DNA from 3 places in the Streptomyces sp. NPDC001668 genome. Region 2 is predicted to be linked to each of the others. Evidence: riboswitches for the same ligand, from Rfam matches in the RefSeq annotation. Region 2 holds a riboswitch; each other region holds the start of a gene.

The links. Region 2 has a riboswitch for cyclic di-AMP ahead of ACFYZ8_RS13680 (peptidoglycan DD-metalloendopeptidase family protein). Riboswitches for the same ligand answer to the same signal wherever they lie in the genome.
Region 1: it holds a riboswitch for cyclic di-AMP, as region 2 does, so the genes downstream of both, ACFYZ8_RS30460 (M23 family metallopeptidase) here and ACFYZ8_RS13680 (peptidoglycan DD-metalloendopeptidase family protein) in region 2, are expected to answer to the same signal.
Region 3: it holds a riboswitch for cyclic di-AMP, as region 2 does, so the genes downstream of both, ACFYZ8_RS23995 (M23 family metallopeptidase) here and ACFYZ8_RS13680 (peptidoglycan DD-metalloendopeptidase family protein) in region 2, are expected to answer to the same signal.

Annotation. Positions count from the first base shown of each region.
Region 1 is NZ_JBIAUQ010000012.1:6,672-14,422, forward strand. It holds gene trmB (tRNA (guanosine(46)-N7)-methyltransferase TrmB) at 1-141, shown strand, start outside; gene ACFYZ8_RS30450 (PrsW family glutamic-type intramembrane protease) at 192-1,595, shown strand; gene ACFYZ8_RS30455 (aldo/keto reductase) at 1,637-2,581, opposite strand; gene ACFYZ8_RS30460 (M23 family metallopeptidase) at 2,733-3,758, opposite strand; cyclic di-AMP (ydaO/yuaA leader) riboswitch at 3,770-3,926, opposite strand; gene ACFYZ8_RS30465 (PP2C family protein-serine/threonine phosphatase) at 4,141-5,247, opposite strand; tRNA gene ACFYZ8_RS30470 (tRNA-Met) at 5,355-5,428, opposite strand; gene ribA (GTP cyclohydrolase II) at 5,652-6,296, opposite strand; gene ACFYZ8_RS30480 (MarR family transcriptional regulator) at 6,418-6,927, opposite strand; gene ACFYZ8_RS30485 (dihydrofolate reductase family protein) at 6,997-7,751, shown strand, end outside.
Region 2 is NZ_JBIAUQ010000004.1:53,169-60,919, forward strand. It holds gene dxs (1-deoxy-D-xylulose-5-phosphate synthase) at 1-337, shown strand, start outside; gene ACFYZ8_RS13655 (aspartate aminotransferase family protein) at 334-1,719, shown strand; gene ACFYZ8_RS13660 (helix-turn-helix domain-containing protein) at 1,784-2,389, shown strand; gene ACFYZ8_RS13665 (DUF6126 family protein) at 2,386-2,508, shown strand; gene ACFYZ8_RS13670 (tyrosine-protein phosphatase) at 2,521-3,318, opposite strand; gene ACFYZ8_RS13675 (alpha-galactosidase) at 3,537-5,612, shown strand; cyclic di-AMP (ydaO/yuaA leader) riboswitch at 5,922-6,079, shown strand; gene ACFYZ8_RS13680 (peptidoglycan DD-metalloendopeptidase family protein) at 6,084-7,028, shown strand; gene ACFYZ8_RS13685 (Tat pathway signal sequence domain protein) at 7,241-7,751, shown strand, end outside.
Region 3 is NZ_JBIAUQ010000007.1:459,501-467,251, forward strand. It holds gene ACFYZ8_RS23975 (DUF5998 family protein) at 1-36, opposite strand, end outside; gene ACFYZ8_RS23980 (GNAT family N-acetyltransferase) at 79-2,916, opposite strand; gene ACFYZ8_RS23985 (HPr family phosphocarrier protein) at 3,115-3,396, shown strand; gene ACFYZ8_RS23990 (GntR family transcriptional regulator) at 3,524-4,219, opposite strand; gene ACFYZ8_RS23995 (M23 family metallopeptidase) at 4,408-5,160, opposite strand; cyclic di-AMP (ydaO/yuaA leader) riboswitch at 5,173-5,338, opposite strand; gene ACFYZ8_RS24000 (M16 family metallopeptidase) at 5,548-6,936, opposite strand; gene ACFYZ8_RS24005 (pitrilysin family protein) at 6,933-7,751, opposite strand, start outside.

The DNA of each region.
Region 1 (7,751 bases), on a different contig from region 2:
GCGCGTCCCGACTTCCGGCCGCTGACCCGTTTCGAGGGGCAGGGACTGGAGAAGGGACATGTCGTGAACGACCTGCTGTTCCGCCGCGTACAGCACGGCGACCGAACCGACCGATCCGCACCACCCCCCACCGGCGCCTGAGCGTCCCGCCCGGCTGCGGGCGGCGCCTCCGTCTCGTTAAGGTCAATGCTGTGGCCACCTTTCCCCCGTATCCGACGCACCACCCCGGTGACCCCACCGGTGGTACCACGCTGCGGCATGCGCACTGGTGGCAGCGGAAGTGGGTGCGCTACGGCGCGCTGATCACGCTTCTCACCCTGTCCGGGCTCGTCATCCTCGCCCTGGTCCGGCAGCAGACCGGCACGCAGGGGTTCCTGGTCGGCCTTGGCCTCGCCGTCCTGCCCGTCCCGCTGCTCATAGCCGCGTTCCGCTGGCTCGACCGGGTGGAGCCGGGGCCCTGGCGCAATCTGCTGTTCGCCTTCGCCTGGGGCGCCTGCGCGGCCGCGCTGATAGCGATCATCGCCAACAGCTTCGCGACGAAATGGATAGCGACGGCGACCGCCGACCCGTCCGGCGCGGACACCCTCGGCGCGACGGTGATAGCGCCGATCGTCGAGGAGTCGGCCAAGGCCGCCGCCGTTCTGCTGGTCTTCCTGTTCCGCAGACGGGACTTCACCGGGATCGTCGACGGCGTGGTGATAGCGGGGGTCACCGCGACCGGGTTCGCGTTCACCGAGAACATCCTCTACCTCGGCACCGCCTTCGGCACCGACCAGCTCACCGGCGACAGCGGCATCGCCTCCGTCACCGCCGCGACCTTCTTCGTGCGCGTGGTGATGTCACCGTTCGCGCACCCCCTGTTCACCGTCCTCACCGGCATCGGCTTCGGCATCTCCGCGCTGTCGGCGGAACGCCAGCGCGTCCGGCGGATCCTCGTCCCGCTGTCCGGGCTGCTGCTCGCGATGGGCATGCACGCCACCTGGAACGGCTCCTCGACGTTCGGGCAGTTCGGGTTCTTCGCGGTGTACGCGATGTTCATGCTCCCGGCGTTCGCCCTGCTGACCTGGCTGGTCATCTGGACGCGGCAACGGGAGCTGAGGACCGTGCGCGAGGAACTGCCCGCGTACGCCGTCGCCGGCTGGCTGACGCCGACCGAGCCCTATGTGCTGGGCTCGATGCGGGCGCGGCGGGTGGCCCGGGAGTACGCGCGACGGCACCTCGGCGGGCGGCCCGCGGGGCGGGCGGTCTCGCAGTACGAGGCGTACGCGACCTCGCTGGCGTTCCTGCGGCGCCGGGGGCGGCTCGGGCGGGCGAACGCCGACTTCGTCGTACGGGAGCGGGAGTTGCTGCACGAGCTGTGGCGGCGCCGGGAGGTGGCCCGGCCGGCACTGGACCACGCGGCACGGGCGACGGCACCGCCGGTACCCGTGACCGCGCCGCCGTGGCCGGTGTACGGGGTGTACGGCTACCCGGCCCAACCGGTGCACCCGGCCCAGCAGGGACACCCGACCCACCACCCGATCCAGCCTGCCCACCCCGTCCAGGCCGCCCATCCGACGGTGCCGTACCCCGCCTACAACCCGTACCGGACGTAGCGTAGGTCGGGAGGGGACGGCCCCGCCGGTCACCACCAGGGTCAGGCCGACACCTCCGTCAGGCGCCCCAGCTCCTCCTCCGTCAGCGTCAGCTCCCCCACCCCCAGCAGCGCCGGCAGCTGTTCCACCGTGCGGGCGGAGGCGATCGGGGCGGCGACCGTCGGCTGGGCGGCGAGCCAGGCGAGGGCGACCGTGGCGACCGGGACGGTGTGCGACTCGGCGATGTCGTCGAGGGCGGCGAGGACCTTGCGGCCACGCTCGCTCTCCAGGTGCTTGCCGGCACCCGTGGCCCGCGGGCTGTCGACACTCGCGCCGGGGCGGTACTTGCCGGTGAGGAACCCGGAGGCGAGGGCGAAGTACGGCACCGCGGCCAGGCCCCCACGCGCGGCCACCGCCTGGAGCTCGCCCTCGTAGGTGTCGCGCGAGACCAGGTTGTAGTGGGGCTGGAGGGCGACGTAGCGCGCCAGGCCCTCGCGGTCGGAGAAGGCGAGGGACTCGGTCAGCCGCGCGGCGGAGATGTTGGAGGCGCCGATCGCCCGCACCTTGCCCGCCTTCACCAGCTCGTCCAGCGCCCCGATGATCTCCTCGACGGGGATCTCCGGCTTGTCGAAGTGGGTGTAGTAGAGATCGATGTGGTCGGTGCCCAGGCGCCGCAGCGAAGCCTCCGCCGCCGCCTTGATGTTGGCGGCGGACAGGCCCTGGAAGTCGGGGTGCTGGCTGACCTTCGTGGCGATGACGACGTCGTCGCGGTTGCCGCGGGCCGCCAGCCACTTGCCGATGATGGTCTCGGACTCGCCGCCGGAGTTCCCGTCGACCCACGCCGAGTACGAGTCGGCCGTGTCGACGAAGTTGCCGCCGGCCGCGGTGTACGCGTCGAGGACGGCGAAGGACGCGGCCTCGTCGGCGGTCCAGCCGAAGACGTTGCCGCCGAGGGAGAGCGGGAAGACCTCGAGGTCGGAGGAGCCGAGCTTGCGAAGAGAAGTCATGCCATACGTCAACGCCCGCGCCGGAGATCCCTCTTCCGGCGTGGCCGCAAAGTCCTCGTAAACAAGCGGAATCACCCGCTCCGACGCACCGGCAGCCCTGACGTCGGGGGGACGTCGTCAGGGCTGCCGGAGTTCACGTCGTGGGGGAACCTCAGGGGTTGAGACCCTTGCCGCGCAGCCACGCCATCGGGTCGATCCCGTCGGCCGAGCCGTTCGGGTGGACTTCCAGGTGCAGGTGGGCGCCGGTCACGTTGCCCGTGGCGCCCACGCGGCCGATGACGTCACCGGTGCCGACCTTCTGGCCGACGCTGACGCTGATCGAGGACTGGTGGCAGAACCACAGCTCGGTGCCGTCGTCGAGGGTGAGGATCGTGCGGTAGCCGTAGGAACCGGCCCAGCCGGCCTCGGTGATGGTGCCGCTGTGGATCGCCTTGATGAGCGTGCCCGTGGGGGCGGCGAAGTCGAGGCCCGTGTGGTAGCCGGAGGACCACAGCGAACCGGCCTGACCGAAGGTCGAGGTGATGGTGTACGACGAGGTCGGCAGCGTGTACTGCTTGGCGAGCTCGGCCAGGCGCGCGGCCTCGGCCTTCTTCGCGGCCTCCTCCTCCGCCTTCTTCTTCGCGGCGGCGGCCTTCTCCAGAGCGTCCTTCTCCGCCTTGGCGGCGGCCGCGTCGGCCTCCTTCTGGGCGGCGTCCGCGACGGCCTGGGCGGCCTTGGTGTCGATCTGGTCCTGCTGCTGCTCGGCCTGGGCCAGGATGCGCGAGCGCAGTGCCTCACCGGCGTCCGAGGCGCCCTGGGCGGTGTCGACGGTGGTGGTGCCGACGCTGCTGAAGGCGCTCGTGTCGTCCGCGGCGGAGTCGGAGTCGTTCGAGATGAGCGAGCTCACGGAGCCCAGGTCGGGCATGGAGAGGGAGACCGGCGGCTTGCCGGTGTTGGCGCTGGCCATCCCGCCCGCGCTGACGGCGGCTATGACACCGACGCCCAGAACGGTGGAGCTGCGGGCGAATCCCCCGCCACGCTGCTTGGCGACGCGGTGCCGGCCTCGTACGGGGGCCAGGGTCTCCGCGGTCGGGTTCCACTCGCCGAGCGGGGCCTCGTCGTCAGCGTGGTAGCCGCCGTACACGAGAGTGCTGCGTGGTACGGGCGGGGCCTCGGGGGCAGGCGGGTTGGACGCCACGTGGGCGCGCTCCTTTCCTTCCTTCTCGCCTACCGGGTTAGCTGACGGGTTCGGAGCAGGAAGGTCTCCTACGCGCGTATACCCGCCGTGCTGACACGGCGGACTACGAGCGATTCACCCCAAGTGGTGGTTCCCCGGTTCCCTTGCGGAATTCGGCGCGTGAGCACGGAGCCGTCTCTTGTGACGGCTGGGACGACCGCGCTGCGTTATCGAACGTTAATAGACCCGGGGGCCCGATTCCAAGCCGTTCCGCTTGATCGTTAACGAAATCCCGCAGGACTTACGACCCATGAACGGCTAAAAACGGGCGAGTTGACCTTGCCTCAGGCGGCACACCGGCATTGACGGTGCGTCAGTTGTTATGCGGAGGGCGGTCGCCCGATCACCCCACGTCACGACGGGCGCCGTACGGCCGCCGTACCGCGAGCAGCGCCATGTCGTCGGTGAGGAAGCCACCGGAATGCCGGCGCACCTCGCCCGCGAGGGCGGCGAGCAGGGCGCCCGGTTCACCGGGGGCACGGCCGCACAGCCGCGCCTCGGGATCGTAGAACCGCCCCTGCCCGTCCCGGGCCTCGGACAGTCCGTCGGTGTACAGCAGCAGCGTGGCCCCGCCCCGGAAGCGGTGCTCCTCGGCCCGGTCGGGCCAGGTGCCGAGGTCGCCCAGGCCGAGCGGCAGCGCGGGGCTGCGGGCGGGCAGCGCGCGCACCGTGCCGTCGCCGTGCAGCAGCAGGGGCGGCGGGTGGCCGCGGTTGACGATCCGTACGACCCCGTCGTCGTGCGGGAGTTCGGCGAGGACGGCCGTGGTGAACCCCTCGAAGGCCTCGACGCCGTCCCGCCGTGTGACCTCCCGGGCCAGCGCCCGCTCGAGCCGCTGGGCGACGGCCTCCAGGGTGGCCTCCTGTTCGGCGGCCTCCCGGAACGCCCCGATGACGATCACGACGGCCGCCACCGCTCCCATCCCCTTGCCGCGTACGTCCCCGACGATCAGCCGTACCCCGTGCGGACTGTCCTGCACCGCGTACAGGTCGCCGCCGATGAGCGCGTCCGCCTGGGCCGCCTCGTAGCGCACGGCGATGTCGAACCCGCCGATCCGCCCGGCGGGCCCGGGCAGCACCGCCCGCTGGGCGGCCTCGGCGATCTCGCGCTGGGAGGCGAGCCGTTCGCTGCTGCGGCGGACGAGGACGTTGATGAGGACCGCGAGGACGGCGACCGTGACCACGGTGACCAGTTCGGTGACGGCGTCGGTCTCCAGGAGGATCCCGAGGCGCAGATGGACCGCGAGGACGACGAGGACGGAGGCGGCGCCGGTCAGGACGGTGCCGCGCCGCGAGTAGAGCGGGGCGGCGACCAGGGGGGCGGCGGTGAACAGGGGCGCGGCGGAGAACTGCGCCGGAGTGAGGTAGTCGTAGAACGCCCCGGCGACGAGCAGCAGCGCCGGGAGCACGCGGACGAAGGTGCGCGCCCGCGAGATCGGCCCCTCCTGCTCCACCTCCCCAGGTTTGCCCGGGTGCCGTGGGCGGGCGAGCCGGGTGACCCGGCCGGGGGAAACACTCAGGGCCGGAGTCCAGTGACTGGACTCCGGCCCTGAGCCTTGAGTAGCGGGGACAGGATTTGAACCTGCGACCTCTGGGTTATGAGCCCAGCGAGCTACCGAGCTGCTCCACCCCGCGTCGGTGTGTTCACTACTGTACGCCATCCGCGGGGTGGCTCGCGCCAGGCGGGGTCGCCCGGGCGACGAACAGGTTCTCGATGCCGGCCCGCGGGAGCGGACTCGCCGGACCGGCAGCGGGCGTGCGTCGTCCTCCGGCTGAGCCCGCCCGCCGGGCGACAGCGGTCACCGGCAGGTGCTCACCGTCCTGGCCCGTCCGACGCACCCGCCCGGGTGACGGGCGCTCAGCCGACGCCGAGCTCCGTCAGCTCCGTCAGCTCCGCGAGCGGCAGCGTGTGCTGGGTCTGCAGGACCTTCGCGCGCAGGTAGCGGACGTTGTGGGCGGTGGTGAAGACGCCGGTGGGGACGCGGTCGCGGACGTCGATGCCGAGGTCGCGCAACTGGCCCGCCTTGTCGGGGTTGTTGGAGAGCAGGTCGAGCTCGCCGATCCCCAGCGCGGTCAGCATCTGTGCGGCCGCGGTGTAGTCGCGGGCGTCCTCGGGCAGGCCGAGGGCGGTGTTCGCGGCGTAGGTGTCGAGACCCTGGTCCTGGAGGGCGTACGCGTCGAGCTTGTTGTAGAGGCCGATGCCGCGGCCCTCCTGGCGCAGGTACAGCAGGACCCCGCCGCGCTCGGCTATGCGCTCGACGGCCTCGCGCAGCTGCGGACCGCAGTCGCAGCGGGCGGAGCCGAAGACGTCGCCGGTGAGGCACTCGGAGTGCAGGCGCACCAGCGGGACGGGTCCCGGGTCGCCGAGGACGACGGCGAGGTGCTCCTGCCCGTCGGCCAGGCCATGAAAGGTGACGAGCTCGGCGTCTACGCGGTAACCGTCCCCGAAGCGCAGCGGGACGCGGACGCGGGAGCGCTGGGTGGCGGCGGGCAGGTCGGTCATGCGGGTACTCCGGTCCGTAGGCATACCTGCTTCAGATTTGAAGCAGTTCTACTGATCGAGACCCTACCTCATGCTTGAAATTTGAAGCAACGGTTTTATGGCCCTCGTCACTCGGGACTTCTCACGAACACGACGGGGAGGACCGCCGGCGCCACGGGACCTCCCCGGAGGCGCCCTCATCCCCTTGGAGCCCCTCGATGACGCTGGTGAAGATCTCCTCCAGCTGGCCCACCTGCTCCGGCGTGAGCCGGTCGAGGAGCGCGGTACGCACCGTCTCCACGTGCCCCGGCGCCACCCGCTCCAGCACCGCCATACCCTCGTCCGTGAGCACCGCGACGCTGCCGCGCTTGTCCCACTGGCAGCTCTCGCGCCGTACCAGCCCGTCCTTCTCCAGCCGGGCGACGGCGTACGTCAGCCGCGGGCGGGTGATCTTCAGCCCCTCGGCGAGTTCGGTCATCCGCAGCCGCCGCTGCGGGGTCTCGGAGAGGTTGGCGAGGATGGAGTAGTACAGGTGGGGCATGCCGGCCTCCTGCTGGAGCTGCCGGTCGATGGTGTCCTCCAGGAGGAGCGAGGCGGCGAGGTAGGCACGCCAGGCTCGCTGCTCGTCGGGGCTGAGCCAGCGGGTCGTCATACCCCCAGTGTAGGTTTGCTTCAAACTTGAACCAAGCCCCGCCTTCCGTTTCCGAGAGGGACCGCCCCGATGCCCCACCCCTACGTCCTCCTCTCCGCCGCGGTCTCCCTCGACGGCTACCTCGACGACACCGGCCCCGACCGCCTCCTCCTGTCCAGCCCGGCCGACTTCGACCGGGTCGACGAGGTCCGCGCCTCCGTGGACGCGATCCTCGTCGGCGCGGGCACGATCCGCGCCGACAACCCCCGCCTGCTGGTGAACTCCGAGGCGCGCCGCGCGGCCCGCACCGCCGCCGGGAAGCCGCCGTACCCCCTGAAGGTCACGGTCAGCGGCTCGGGCGAGCTGGACCCGGCCGCGAACTTCTGGCACACGGGCGGCGAGAAGCTCGTCTGTACGACGGACAAGGGCGCGGAGCGGGCCAGGGCGCTGGGGATCGCCGCCGACATCGTTCCGCTCGGCCCCGAGCTGGACTGGCGCCGCCTGCTGGAGCACCTGCACGCGGAGCGCGGAGTGGAGCGGCTGATGGTGGAGGGCGGCGGCCGGATCCACACCCAGCTCCTCCAGCAGGGCCTGGCGGACGAGGTGCAGCTGGTGCTGGCCCCGCTGTTCGTCGGCGCTCCGGACGCCCCCCGCCTCTTCGGCCCGGGCGCCTACCAGGCGGGCCGCCTGCGCCTCGTGGAGACCCGCCGTATCGAGGACGTGGTCCTGATGCGCTACGAGCCCACGGCCCCCGGCACCGGCCTGGTACCCGCCGCCGCCGACCACCGGTGGCTCGCGCTGGCCTGCGAGCTGGCGGACCGGTGCCCGCCCTCGCGGACGGCGTT
Region 2 (7,751 bases):
GCGTTGGGTCAAGCCCGTCGACCCCGCGCTGCCGGTACTCGCCGCGGAACACCGGCTGGTGGCCGTCGTCGAGGACAACAGCCGTGCCGCCGGGGTGGGTTCCGCCGTGGCCCTGGCCCTCGGCGACGCCGAAGTCGACGTGCCCGTACGGCGGTTCGGGATCCCGGAACAGTTCCTCGCGCACGCCAAGCGGGGCGAGGTGCTCGCCGACATCGGTCTGACGCCGGTCGAGGTGGCGGGGCGGATCAGCGCGAGCCTGGCCGTGAAGGAAGCAGCGCGGGAACAGGTCGAAGTCGGCACGCGGGAACAGGCCGAAGTCAAGGAGAAAGCTGAATGAGCACGGAGTTCGACCTCGGCAGACTCCTGGCCGAGCGCGGAGCCGAGCGCTACGAGCTGCACGGGAAGTACCTGAACCACCAGCTCCCGCGCATGCTGCACACCATCGGCTTCGACAAGGTCTACGAGCGCGGCGAGGGCGCCTACTTCTGGGACGCGGACGGCAACGACTACCTGGACATGCTCGCCGGGTTCGGGGTGATGGGCCTGGGGCGCCACCACCCCGTCGTCCGCAAGGCACTGCACGACGTCCTCGACGCCCAGCTCGCCGACCTGACCCGCTTCGACTGCCAGCCGCTGCCCGGGCTGCTCGCGGAGAAGCTGCTCACCCACAGCCCGCACCTGGACCGGGTGTTCTTCGGCAACAGCGGCACCGAGGCGGTGGAGACCGCGCTCAAGTTCGCCCGGTACGCGACCGGGAAGCCCCGGGTCCTGTACTGCGACCACGCCTTCCACGGGCTGACCACGGGCTCGCTCTCGGTCAACGGCGAGTCCGGCTTTCGTGACGGGTTCGCGCCCCTGCTGCCCGACACCGCCGTACCCCTCGGCGATCTCGACGCGCTGGCCAGGGAGTTGAAGAAGGGGGACGTCGCCGCCCTGGTCGTCGAGCCGATCCAGGGCAAGGGCGTGCACGAGCCGCCGCCCGGGTATCTGCGGTCCGCACAGGAGCTGCTGCGCAGGCACAAGGCGCTGCTCATCGCCGACGAGGTGCAGACCGGGCTCGGCCGGACCGGGGACTTCTACGCCTACCAGCACGAGGACGGGGTCGAGCCCGACCTGGTGTGTGTGGCCAAGGCGCTCTCCGGCGGCTACGTCCCGGTCGGCGCCACCCTCGGCAAGGACTGGATCTTCAAGAAGGTCTACTCGTCGATGGACCGGGTGCTGGTGCACTCGGCGAGCTTCGGGTCCAACGCCCAGGCGATGGCGGCCGGGCTCGCCGTCCTGTCGGTCATGGAGAACGAGCAGATCGTCGCGAACGCCCGCGCCACCGGCGACCTGCTGAGGTCCCGGCTCGCTGCACTGATCGACAAGTACGAGCTGCTCGCCGACGTCCGCGGCCGGGGCCTGATGATCGGTATCGAGTTCGGCAGGCCGAAGTCACTGAAGCTGCGCAGCCGCTGGACGATGCTCCAGGCCGCGCGCAAGGGCCTGTTCGCGCAGATGGTCGTCGTCCCCCTCCTCCAGCGGCACCGGATCCTCACCCAGGTCTCCGGCGACCACCTGGAGGTCATCAAGCTCATCCCGCCGCTCGTCGTCGGGGAGAAGGAGGTGGACCGGTTCGTCGACGCCTTCACCGAGGTCATGGACGACGCGCACAGCGGCGGCGGGCTGATGTGGGACTTCGGCAAGACGCTGGTGAAGCAGGCGGTGGCCAACCGCTGACCAGCTGATTTGCCTCTGGGGCAAGAAAATTGCCGCAGGGGCAAATCTGCGACTCAATGGAGGTATGACCTCCCCGGAAGCCTTCGCGGAGCTGCCCTCGGTGGCTCCCCAGCTTCGCGCCCTGCGCCGCCGCGCCTCCCTCACCCTGGAGGCCGCGGCCGGTGCCGCGGGACTCTCCCCCGCCCACCTCTCCCGGCTGGAGACCGGGCAGCGCCAGCCCTCGCTGCCGATGCTGCTCGCGCTCGCCCGTATCTACGGTACGACGGTCTCGGAACTGCTCGGCGAGACGGTCGCCGAACGGGACGCCGTGGTGCGCGGCGCCGACATGGAACCGACCGCGGCGGGCGGCTGGACCTACTTCCAGGCGGGCGCGCCGGGACGCGGCATGCAGGCCCTGCGGGTGCGGGTGCCGCACGGCTCCCAGGGCGACATCGTGCGGGTGCACCCCGGCGAGGAATGGCTGTACGTCCTCAGGGGACGGCTCAGGCTCCGCCTCGGCGACACCACGCACCGGCTCGGCCCGGGCGACAGCGCGCACTTCGACTCGCTGACCCCGCACCGCATCGCAGCCCAGGACCCCGACGGCGTCGAGCTCCTGTTCGTCCACACCCTGCTGCAGAGTCCCACGGCCACGCTGTGCCTGGGTCCCACTCCTGGAGAGACGCCATGAGCGACATGGAAGAGAAGTTCCCCCGTGCGGTGTGGGTGCGCCTCATCATCTACCTGGTCGTCGGCCACGTCTTCGCGGCCTTCATCTTCCTGCTCTTCGAGGTGGGAGCCGGGCAGTAGCCGCCGTACGGCTCAGTCGAGCAGGCGCTCCCGCAGCCGCTCGCGGATCTCGGGGGTCACACCGAGGCCCTCCCTCAGATACTCCTCGACGCCGCCCCACGTCTCCTCGATGGTGTCGAAGGCCGCCGACAGATACTCGGCGCGCGCCTCGAACAGCGGGCTGAGCAGCTCCATCACCTCGGGGGAGTAGGCGTCGGCCGAGGTGCTGGTGCGGCGCACCTTGTAGCGGCGGTGCTTGGCGTTCGACTCCAGGTAGTCGGCGACGATCGCCTCACGCTCCACGCCCAGGGCGAGCAGGGTCACCGCGACGGACAGACCCGCGCGGTCCTTGCCGGCCGCGCAGTGCATGAGGGCGGGCACGCTGTCCTCGGCGAGGGAGCGCAGCACCTGGGAGTGCTCGACGGTGCGCTCCTTGACCATCGTGCGGTAGGAGTTGGTCATGCGCTTGGCGGCCCTGCCGTCGCCGAGGAGCTCACGCAGCTGCTCTATGTCGCCGTCGCGGACCATCTTCCAGAACCAGGTGCCCTCCGCCGGGTCGCTCAGCGGCAGGTTCACATTGGTGACGCCCGGCAGCTCGACGTCCGGGCCCTCCAGCTTCTGGTCCGCCGCGTTGCGGAAGTCGAAGATCGTGTGCAGCCCCAGGGACGCCAGGAAGGCCGCGTCCTCCTCGGTCGCGTGCGCGAGGTGACCGCTGCGGAACAGCACCCCGTACCGCACCCGCCGTCCGTCCGCCGTCGGCAGTCCGCCCACATCGCGGAAGTTGCGGACACCTGACAGCTCGGGTTCGGTCGACGGGATCTGCTGCGTCACGGGGGCTCCTCCCAGCCGGGCTCCGCCGACGCGGCTCGTCGACGGGGCACGCTCTCGACGATACGACATGGATTCCTGGGGCAATGAGTTGTCCACAGGGCCGTCAACGAGTTGTCCACAGCCGTTGCAGCCGAGGCTCGAAGCGGCTGATGATGTTGGCGCCTGAGCGCACCTGTGGGCACCTGTCGCCACCTGTTCGAACCTGTGAGGGAACCCCGATGCTGGAGATCGCCGAGAACGGCCGTACGTGGATTCTGTCCGGGCCGGCCAGCAGTTACGCCCTGCACCTCACCGCCGACGACGAGCTGGTGCACCTGCACTGGGGCCCGAGGATCGCCCTCGCCGACGCCGAGGCCCTCGCCGTGAGGCCGCTGCCGGAGTACCGGCCCTTCGAGGCCACGCTCGACGGGCGCGAGGAGTACCCCGTGGAGGGCGGCCCCCGCTTCACCCGCCCCGCCCTGTCCGTGCGCACCGACGAGCGGCGCGGCACCGAGTGGATCTTCGAGGACTACGCCGGCGAGGGCGACGAGCTGCGGCTGCGGTTCCGCGACGGCGGGCTGACCATCACCCTGCACTACCGGATGCGCGACGACGTCCTGGAGCGCTGGGTGACCCTGGACAACGAGAGCCCGGCACCGGTCGAGCTGCTGCGCGCCGACTCCGCCACCTGGACCCTGCCCGACCGCGAGGACGGCTGGCGGCTGTCCCAGCTGCACGGCCGCTGGGCCGCCGAGTCCCTGCTCACCCAGACCCCCCTCACCTACGGCGAGAAGATCATCGGCAGCCGCCGCGGCCACACCGGGCACCAGCACCTGCCGTGGGTCGCCCTCGACACCGACGCCACCGAGGAGCGCGGCGAGGTCTACGGCTGCGCCCTCGGCTGGTCGGGGTCCTGGCGGATCGCGGTCGCGCAACTGCCCGACGCGCGGGTGCAGATCACCGGCGGTGCCGGATACGACGACTCGGGTCTGCTCCGGCTGGCGGCGGGGGAGTCCTTCAGGACGCCCGTCTTCGCGGGCCTGTGGAGCGACGGCGGCTTCGGCGGCGCCAGCCGCGCCTGGCACGCCTACCAGCGGGCGTACGTCATCCCGGACGCGGACCAGGACCGGCCCGTGCTGTTCAACTCCTGGGAGGCCACGAACTTCGACATCTCCGAGGAGCAGCAGGGCACCCTCGCCCGGCGGGCCGCGGCGATGGGTGTCGAGCTGTTCGTGGTCGACGACGGCTGGTTCGGTGCCCGCACCAGCGACCGGGCCGGGCTCGGCGACTGGACGCCGAACCCCGACCGCTTCCCCTCGGGCCTGAAGCCGCTCGGCGACTACGTGCGCGCGCTCGGCATGCAGTTCGGCATCTGGGTCGAGCCCGAGATGATCAACCCGGACAGCGAGCTGTACCGCGCCCACCCGGACTGGGTGCAGTACCAGGCGGGACGGAAGCGGACGGAGTTCCGCAACCAGCTCGTGCTGAACCTCGCGCGTGAGGACGTCCAGGAGTATCTGTGGGAGCAGCTCGACACCCTGCTCTCCTCGGCCCCGATCGACTATGTGAAGTGGGACTTCAACCGCTGCTTCACGGACGCGGGCTGGCCCGGTGAGCCCTACCCGCAGCGCCTGTGGGTCGACCACGTACGCGGCTTCTATGACCTTTTGGACCGGTTGCGCCACGCCCACCCGGGCGTCGCCTTCGAGTCCTGCTCGGGCGGCGGCGGCCGGATCGACCTCGGAGTGCTCAGCCGTACCGACCAGGTGTGGACCTCGGACAACACCGACCCGCTGGACCGGCTCGCCATCCAGCACGGTTTCAGCCAGGTCCATCCCGCGCGCGTGATGGCCGCCTGGGTCACCGACAGTCCCAACACCCAGCTCAACGACCGGGTGAGCTCGCTGCGGTTCCGGTTCGTCAGCGCGATGGCCGGGGTGCTCGGAGTCGGCGGGGACCTCGCCGAGTGGACCGAGGAGGAGCTCGCCGAGGCGGGGCGCTGGGTGGGTCTCTACAAGGAAATCCGGCCCCTGGTGCAGCGTGGCGACCTCTACCGGCTGCGGCCTCCGCGGGGCGGGCTGAGCGCGGTGCAGTACGTCCTCGGGGACGAGGCGGTCGTCCTCGCCTGGCTCCAGGCGCAGAAGTACGGCGAGCCCGTCCCCTCGCTGCGGCTGCGCGGACTCGACCCGACAGCATCGTACGAATGCCCCGAAACGGGCGAAGTCCACCGAGGGGCCGTACTGCTGCATCACGGACTTCGCACCGGTTTGCACGGGGACCTCGATGCCGCGGTTATCCGACTGCGTCGTATCTAGGGCTTCTGTCCGAATTAATAGCTTCCTTCCAACTCCGCCCGGGATTGGGGTTCCTGTGAATTCGTGACGTGAGGAGCGTCATATCCGTGACGGTGAGTCGCACGTCATGTTCACGTAATTCACAGGTTCCGCAAGGGGATTCGGGTCGGATGGCGGGCGTCCGATTCACACAGGGTGACCGGTAATTCTCATACCCGATCAATGGGAACGCATGCACAGGGAACCTCTCACTTGTCCCTTTGCGTCTTGCTCGTTTACGTTCGCCACCGATCCGGTCGGACGCCCAATCCTGCCGCCGAACGGATTCCCCACACACACTCACCCGTGCACGGCAGGAGCGGGGGACCCACAGGTAGTACCGCCTGTTCCGGTCTCCGGAACGGCTTGGGGTTTAGCCGCGTCCCGACGCGGCCGGGCATCTCCAGCCCGCACCCGACAGCTCACCTCGCAGGCGCCGGAGAGGAATTCGTCATGCCCGCGAAGGGTAAGCACCGCCGTCCGAAGTCCCAGCGCTTCACCCGCTCGATCGCCGTCGCCGGAACCGGGGGCGCCGCGCTCGCCCTCCCGCTCATGGGGGCCACCGGCGCTCACGCCGCCACCCCGCAGTCCGTTTCGGAAAAGGCCGTTCAGTCCCTTCCGGTCACGCAGAAGTCCGCCGAAAAGACGGCCGCGAAGAAGGCTGCCGCCAAGACCTCGACCGTGCGCACTTATTCGGTGCGGGTCGGCGACTATCTTTCGAAGATCGCCGATGAGCAGAATGTCAGCGGTGGCTGGAAGAAGCTGTACGCCGACAACCGCGCGGCCGTCGGCGACGACCCGTCGCTGATCCACCCCGGTCTGAAGCTCTCCATCGGCAGGAAGGCGAAGGCGAGCACGACGAGGACCGACACCTCCGGCCTGAAGCCGTCTTCCCCGAAGTCGTCCTCGGCGACGGTGGAGAAGGCGGAGTCGAAGTCGTCCGCGAAGTCGACGACCGCGACCCAGAGCTCCGACACCACCAGCTCCAGCGGCTACACCCTCCCGGTCAGCGGCGCCACCATCGGCACCGGCTACCGCGTCGCGGGCAGCATGTGGTCCAGCGGCTACCACACCGGCGTCGACTTCGTCGTCCCGACCGGCACCTCGCTCAAGGCCGTGGCCGCGGGCACGGTCGTCTCCGCGGGCTGGGGCGGCGCCTACGGCAACCAGGTCGTCATCAAGCTGAACGACGGCTACTACGCGCAGTACGCGCACCTGTCCCAGCTCTCCGTCTCGGCCGGCCAGACCGTGACCGAGGGCCAGCAGATCGGCCTCTCCGGCGCGACCGGCAATGTGACAGGACCGCACCTGCACTTCGAGATCCGCACCACGCCGGACTACGGCTCCGACGTGGACCCCGTGTCCTACCTCCGCTCGAAGGGCGTCGCCGTCGGCTGACGTCCCCTGTACCACCGAAGGCCGGACCCCGATCCCCGGGTCCGGCCTTCGGTGTTTCTCGGCAGCTCCCACGTGCGGATGTTTGCGCCTTCATGATCACTTCATTGCGATCTTGTGGCGGGTGTGCTCAGAGCGTCGACAGGGAGGGGAGGGCCGGGACACAGTGAACTCCGTTGCCGCGTAAGCGCTTTCCACGACCTTCGGAGGTCACCGTGTCCGGCGTCGACCGACGCACCGTCTTCAAGGGCGCCGCAGCCGCGGCCGCCCTCACCCAGTTCTCCTGGGCCCAGTCCCGTACGGCCGCCGCGGTGGCCGGTGACGACGACACCGAGCTCCACTGGCTGGAGGGCTCTGCGCCCGACGTCCACGCCGGCGCCACCTGGGGCGTGCCGTGGGCGCGCGGCACCCACCGCCCGGAGCAGCGGTTCCGGCTCGCCACCACCGGTGGCGACGAGGTTCCGGTGCAGAGCTGGCCCACCGCCTACTGGCCCGACGGCTCGGTGAAGTGGACCGCGCACGCGATCGCCCCCGACGCACCGCGGGCCGACCGCTATGTGCTGAGCGCGGGCAGTCCGGCCGAGCCCGCCCACCGGGTCACCGTCGGCCGGGGCGACGGCGGCCGGATCGAGGTGTCGACCGGCGTGATCACCGCCGTCTTCGGGGCCAAGGGCTCCGACACCGTCGTACGCGGCATCCGGCGCGGCACGACCGAGATCGCCCGCG
Region 3 (7,751 bases), on a different contig from region 2:
CTGGGTCGTCGTACTGGTCTTGGCCATGACGTCCATCCTACGGTGGACCACTGACTGCGAGGCACCGCTCGCCCCCGCTCAGTACGCGGGAAGTGTCCGGGGGCCGAGGTCGTCACGGGCGGGCGGCGGCGCGAGCCGTACGGAGGCGCCGAGGACGCTCAGGCCGCGCGGGGCGACGACGACCGGCTCCAGGGTGACCGCGACGACCTCGGGATGGTCGTCGACCAGCCGGGACACCCGAAGCAGCAGCTCTTCGAGGGCGGGTGTGTCGACCGGGGTGGAACCGCGCCAGCCGAAGAGGAGCGGCGCTGTCCGGATCGAGCGGACGAGGGTCGTCGCCTCCCGGTCGGTGACCGGAATCAGCCGGTGCGCGGTGTCGCCGAGCAGCTGGGAGGCGGCCCCGGCGAGCCCGAAGGACAGCACGGCGCCGGCGGCGGGGTCGATGACGGCCCGGATCACCGTGTCCACCCCGCGCGGAGCCATGCTCTGCACGACGGGCCGCAGTTCGTCGGGGGTGCCGAACAGCTCGGTCAGCTCCGCGTACGCCCGCCGCAGCTGCTCCTCGTCCGCGAGGTCGAGGCGTACGCCGCCGAGGTCGGCGCGGTGGCGCAGGTGCGGGGCGGTGGCCTTGAGGGCGACCGGGTAGCCGAGGGTGGCCGCGGCCTGTACGGCGGCGTCGGCGGTGCCGGCGGGCAGGGCCCGGTGGACCTGGATGCCGTACGTGCCGAGCAGCCGGCAGGTCTCCTCGGTGCCGAGGGTGAGGCCCTGCCCGCGCGTGAGCAGTCCGTCGATCAGCGCGGCGGCGCCCTTCTCGTCGATGTTCTCGTACTCGGGCACCTTGCCGGGTTCGGCGGCCTCCCGGCGCCACTGGGCGTACTCCACGGCATCGGCCAGGGCCCGCACGGCGCGCTCGGCGGCCGGGTTGGCGGGGATGAGGCGGTCGCTGTTCTCGGGGACGGCCGGTTCCTTGGGGCCCGGCGTGGCGCGCAGCCGGTCCAGGGCGCGGAACGGGTGGTCGGCACGGATCTTCGGCGGGCCCGCGGCGGCCTGGGGTGCGGTGCTGGTCGCCGCCGACAGGGCCTCCGCGAGGCCGCCGAGCTCGACGTGGACCACGAGGACGGGTTTGCCGGGGACCTGCTGGGCCGCGGACCTGAGCGCCTCGGCGAGGGCGGCGTCGCCGGCCGATCCCTCGCCGACCGCCGGGATGGCCGTCACGATCACCGCGTCGTACGCGTCGTCGGCCAACACGCGCGCGAGGGCGGCGTGGAAGTCCTCCGGCGCGGCCGCCGTGGTCAGGTCCAGCGGGGTGGACGGCTTGAGTCCCTCGGCCACGCAGGCGTCGTAGGTGAGCAGGCCGAGCGACTCGGAGTTGCCGAGGATCGCCACCCTGGGGCCGGTGGGGAGCGGCTGGCGGGCCAGCAGCAGGCCGGTGTCGACGAGTTCGGTGATGGTGTCCACGCGGATCACTCCGGCCTGCCGGAGCAGCGCGGAGACGGTCGCGTGCGGCAGGCGGGTGGCGCGGACGGCGTGGCCCTGCGGGGCGGTGCCCGAGCCCTGCACGACGACCAGGGGCTTCGCAGCCGCCGTACGCCGGGCGAGTCGGGTGAACTTGCGGGGGTTGCCGATGGACTCCAGGTACATGAGGACGACGTCGGTGTCCGGGTCGTCGTACCAGTACTGCAGGACGTCGTTGCCGGAGACGTCCGCGCGGTTGCCGGAGGAGACGAAGGTGGAGACGCCGGTCACGCCGGTGACGCCGCCGCCGCGCCGGTGCAGCCGGGAGAGCAGGGCGATGCCGATGGCACCGGACTGGGCGAACAGGCCGATCCTGCCGGGACGGGGCGTCTCCGGGGCCAGTGAGGCGTTGAGGCGGACGTCCGGGGAGGTGTTGATGACGCCGAAGGCGTTCGGGCCGATGATCCGCATGCCGTACGCGCGTGCGTGCCGCACGAGTTCGCGCTGGCGCTCGCGTCCCTCGGGGCCGCTCTCGGCGTACCCGGCGGAGAGCACGACGAGTCCCTGCACGCCGTGGGCACCGCACTCGGCGACGACCTCGGGGACCTGCTCGGCCGGCACGGCGACGACCGCGAGGTCGACGGGGCCGTCGATGTCCCGCACCGAGCGGTGCGCGGGGATCCCGTCGAGCTCCTTCTGCTCCTCGGGGAACGCCTTGTTGACGGCGTACAGGCGGCCGGTGAAGCCGTAGTCCCTGATGTTGCCGAGCACGCTGCGGCCGACTCCTCCGGGACTGCGGCCGACCCCTACGACGGCGACGGAACCGGGCGTCAGCAGCCGCTGCACGGACCGCGACTCGGCGCGCTGCTCGCGCGCGTACTGCACGGCGAGCGAGCGGTCGGTGGGCTCCAGGTCGAACTCCAGCCGTACGACGCCGTCCTCGAAGCTGCGCTTCTGGGTGTACCCGGCGTCGGTGAACACCTTGATCATCTTGACGTTGGCGGGCAGCACCTCGGCGGCGAAGCGCCGGATGCCGCGCTCGCGGGCGACGGCCCCGATGTGTTCGAGGAGGGCGGAGGCGACGCCGCGCCCCTGGTGGGCGTCCTGGACGAGGAAGGCGACCTCGGCCTCGTCGGCGGGGGCGGAGGCGGGCATCCCGTCGGTGCCGATGCGGTCGTAGCGTACGGTGGCGATGAACTCGCCGCCGATGGTGGCGGCGAGCCCCACCCGGTCCACAAAGTCGTGGTGCGTGAAGCGGTGGACGTCCTTGGCGGACAGGCGTGGGTAGGGCGCGAAGAAGCGGTAGTACTTCGACTCGTCCGAGACCTGCTCGTAGAAGCTGACCAGGCGATCGGCGTCGTCGACGGTGATGGGCCTGATGCGCGCGGTGCCGCCGTCGCGCAGCACCACGTCGGCCTCCCAGTGGGCGGGGTACTCGTGCCGGTCCGACGCGCTCTGCATGGGCCCCAGAGTACGGCTCGCGTACGACAACGGCGCGAGGCAGTCTGTGGAGAACGCGCAAGAAGGCACAGGGACGGGAGTCGGGCCGAGGCCGCGGTCCGACGACTCACCCCGGAAGGGACTTCGGGTCCTGTCCGGAGACGCTTCACGTGTGGGAAACTGGTCTAGACAACCCTGAACACCGAAGGGCAGCATCACATGGCTGAGCGCCGCGTCAACGTCGGCTGGGCCGAGGGCCTCCACGCCCGCCCCGCTTCCATCTTCGTCCGGGCCGCCACGGCCGCAGGTATCCCGGTGACGATCGCCAAGGCCGACGGCAACCCCGTCAACGCGGCCTCCATGCTGGCCGTCCTCGGTCTGGGCGCCCAGGGCGGCGAGGAGATCGTCCTCGCCTCCGACGCCGAGGGCGCGGACGCGGCCCTCGACCGGCTCGCGAAGCTGGTCGCCGAAGGCCTCGAGGAACTTCCCGAAACCGTCTGAGTACGGGTGCCCTGAAAAGCACCGAGGGGCTCGTCCGAATTACCGGTCGAGCCCCTTCGCTTTTCCCTTTCACGGGCAGCAGAAATAATCCCCCGCGAATTACTCCTCTTTGTATACGGCGCCCGTGTTAATGCCGCACACCCGTCACGTTTACAGGATGTTGCGAGGTCCTCACACGATCGGTGCGCTCCGGCCCTGAGGTGAACCGCAGCCGGTGCACCGCACCCGAGCGCTCGGTGTGCAGCGCCGTGATCGCCCGCGCGCGCTCGCCGTCGCCGCGCGCCACCGCGTCCACGATCGCGCCGTGCTCCGCCCAGGTCTCCACGGGGTCGGCCGGCGCGTCCACGGCGTACATCCAGGCGATCTTGTGCCGCAGCTGGGTCAGCATCGAGGTCATGGCGGGGCTGCCGGAGGCCTGTGCGAGCGTCTCGTGGAACCAGCCCCCCAGGGAGCGCAGATCGTCGCTGTTGCCCCGCCTGGCCCGCTCCTGGCCCAGCCGGACCAGGCCGCGCAGCACCTTCAGGTGGGCCTCGGTGCGCCGCTGGGCGGCCCGGGAGGCGCCGAGCGGTTCGAGCAGCATGCGCATCTCCAGGAGGTCGGCACCCTCCTGCTCGGTCGGTTCGGCCACGCACGCGCCCGCGTGCCGCCGCGTCACCACGAAGCCCTCGGCCTCCAGCGTCCGCAGGGCCTCCCGGACGGGGACGCGGGAGACGCCGTAACGGCGGGCGAGCAGTTCTTCGGTGAGCCGGCTGCCGCGCTCGTAGACACCGGCGACGATGTCGTCCCGGATCGCCGTGCATACCGAGTGCGCCGGAATACGCATGTCCGACCTCCGTCTTAATCCCCGTGAAACGTCTCCGATTGACGTGTGTTCAGTGACTCTATTGCAATGAGCGCGAATTTCCGACGGCGGACTGGAATCCAGGGATATTTTTTGGACAACGGGGCCGCGGAAACGACGAAACCCCGGCTCGGGGAGCCGGGGTCTCGCGGAGATCGTGCGACGGGTCGTCAGACGTTCACACCGTGCGAACGCAAGTAGGCGACGGGGTCGATGTCCGAGCCGTACTCGGGGGTGGTGCGCGCCTCGAAGTGCAGGTGCGGGCCGGTGACGTTGCCGGTCGCGCCGGAGAGGCCGATCTGCTGGCCGGGGGTGACCGACTGGCCGACCGAGACGCCGATGGACGACAGGTGGCCGTACTGGGTGTACGTGCCGTCGGCCATCCTGATCACGATGTTGTTGCCGTACGACCCGCCCCAGCCGGCCTCGACGACGGTGCCGCGGCCGACCGCGTGCACGGAGGTGCCGCTGGCGGCGTGGAAGTCGACACCGGTGTGGCTGCCGGAGGACCACAGGGAGCCGCCGCTCTTGTAGCCGGTGGAGATGTAGGAGCCGGAGATCGGGGCGACGAAGGCGTTGAGGCGCTTGCGCTCGGCCTCGCGGGCGGCGCGCTCCTTGGCCTCGCGTATCTCCTTGGCGCGCGCCTCGGCCTTGCGCTTGGCCTCCGCGGCCGCCTTCTTCTGCGCGGCGGCCTCGGCCTGGGCCTCGGCCTGGGCGTCGAGCTGGTCGGCGAGGGAGTCGCCGACGCTGACGACGGGCATGAGACCGGTCTGTTCGACGGAGTTGTCGGCGGCGAGCGCCGGGGCGGCGATGGTGCCGATGACGCCGGTGGTGGCGAGGGCCGCGACACCCGCCGCGCGGGCGGTGGTGCGCTTGATGCGGCTGGGACGACGGTGCTTCCCGGTGGCGCAGGTGAACGCCATGTAGTGGCTGGTCCTTTCCTTCCCTCTCGCCTACCGGGTTAGCTGACGGGTTCGGAGCAGGAAGGTCTCCTACGGACCCCCTCGCGGTGCGCGGGCGTCCGATTCACCCCAGGGACTTGTGGTGTGGGTCCCCGGCTCCCCTGGCTCGCGCCATGCGGGGACTCGGCGATGACTGTCCGGTGCCGCGGGCGCGGCGCAGTGCCTGACGGACAGCCCAGAGGACGCTAAGCGGGGCCGCTTTCAATCCCCAAACCGATCAGGGTGTTTGTAGCGCATCCCACAGGGCAGACAGGCAACCTCCTGCCCAATTCGGACATCTAAGAGAGTCGGGTGCCGAAGGGGCCCTGGCGACGCTGCCGTCACCAGGGCCCCTCGGTCATGCTTCCGCTACTCGGCCGACACGACCTTGACCTCGCCGATACCGAGGGCCTCGACGGGCTCCTTGATGGCCGCCGCGTCGCCGACCAGGATCGTCACCAGCCGGTCCACCGGGAAGGCGTTGACGACGGCGGCGGTGGCCTCGACGGTGCCGGTCGCGGCGAGCTGCTGGTACAGCGTCGCCTGGTAGTCGTCGGGCAGGTGCTGCTCGACCTGGTCGGCCAGCGTGCTCGCCACGGCCGCCGCGGTCTCGTACTTGAGCGGCGCCACACCGACCAGGTTCTGTACGGCGACATCGCGCTCGGCGTCGGTGAGACCGCCCTCCGCGAGGGTGCGCAGCACCTTCCACAGGTCGTCCAGGGCGGGACCGGTGTTCGGGGTGTCGACCGAGCCGCTGATGGCGAGCATCGCGGCTCCCGAGCCGTCCGGGGCGGACCTGAGGACCTGCCCGAACGACCGTACGCCGTAGGTGTAGCCCTTCTCCTCGCGCAGGACGCGGTCCAGGCGGGAGGTGAGGGTGCCGCCGAGGCAGTACGTGCCGAGCACCTGCGCGGGCCACACGCGTGCGTGCCGGTCGGCACCGATACGGCCGATCAACAGCTGCGTCTGGACGGCGCCGGGGCGGTCCACGATGACGACCCGACCGGTGTCGTCGGCGGTCACCGCAGGCACCGGACGCGGCTGCGCGGTGGAGCCGGTCCAGGCTCCGAGGGTGTCGGCGAGCAGCGCGTCCAGGTCGATGTCGGTGAGGTCGCCGACGACCACGGCGGTCGCGGTGGCGGGGCGCACATGCTTCTCGTAGAAGGCGCGTACGGCCGCGGAGTCGATGTTCTCGACCGTCTCCTCGGTGCCCTGGCGCGGGCGCGACATGCGCGAGTCCGCCGGGAACAGCTCCCTCGAGAGCTCCTTGGCCGCGCGGCGGGACGGGTTGGCCAGCTCGTGCGGGATCTCGTCCAGGCGGTTGCGGACGAGCCGCTCGACCTCGCTGTCCGCGAACGCGGGCGCCCTGAGCGCGTCGGCCAGCAGACCGAGCGCCTTGGCGAGCCGGGAGGCGGGCACTTCGAGGCTGAGGCGGACGCCCGGGTGGTCGGCGTGCGCGTCGAGAGTGGCGCCGCAGCGCTCCAGTTCGGCGGCGAACTCCTCGGCGGAGTGCTTGTCGGTGCCCTCCGAGAAGGCGCGCGCCATGATCGTGGCGACGCCGTCCAGGCCGGCCGGTTCCGCGTCCAGGGGCGCGTCCAGGAGCACCTCGACGGCGACGACCTGCTGGCCGGGGCGGTGGCAGCGCAGCAGGGTCAGGCCGTTGTCGAGCGTCCCGCGCTCGGGGGCGGGGAAGGCCCAGACCTTGGGCTCGCCCGCCTGCGGCTGCGGGTGGAATTCCATCGCGGCGAGCTCCGTCACTTGGCCGCCTCCTCGTTGTCGTCGCTGGCTTCTACGGTCGCCGCGGCCTGCGGGTCCTCGGCGGCCTCCTCGGCGCTGTCGGCGATCTCCGCCGGGGCGGTGGGCTCGTAGACGAGCACCGCGCGGTTGTCGGGGCGCAGTTTGGCCTTGGCGACCTCCTGCACCTCCTCGGCGCTCACCTCCAGGACGCGCTGTACGGCGGTCAGGGCGAGCTGCGGGTCGCCGAACAGGACGGCGTACCGGCACAGTTCGTCGGCGCGGCCGGCGACGGTGCCGAGCCGGTCCAGCCACTCGCGCTCCAACTGGGCCTGGGCGCGCTCCATCTCCTCGGCGGTGGGGCCCTCCTCGGCGAACCGGGCGAGCTCCTCGTCGATGGCGGCCTCGATGACCGGCACCTCGACGTCACCAGAGGTCTTCACGTCGAGCCAGCCCAGGGAGGGCGCACCGGCCAGGCGCAGCAGGCCGAAGCCGGCCGCGACGGCCGTACGGTCGCGCCGTACGAGCCGGTTGTAGAGGCGGGAGGACTCGCCGCCGCCGAGGACGGTGAGGGCGAGGTCGGCCGCGTCCGCCTCGCGGGTGCCGTCGTGCGGCAGCCGGTAGGCGGCCATCAACGCGCGCGCGGGGACCTCCTCCTCGACGACCTCGCGCAGCTGCTCCCCGATGATCTCGGGCAGCGAGCCGTCGCGGGGCGCGGGCTTGCCGTCGTGGGAGGGGATGGAGCCGAAGTACTTCTCGATCCAGGCGAGCGTCTGCTCGGGGTCGATGTCGCCGACGACCGACAGGACGGCGTTGTTCGGCGCGTAGTACGTACGGAA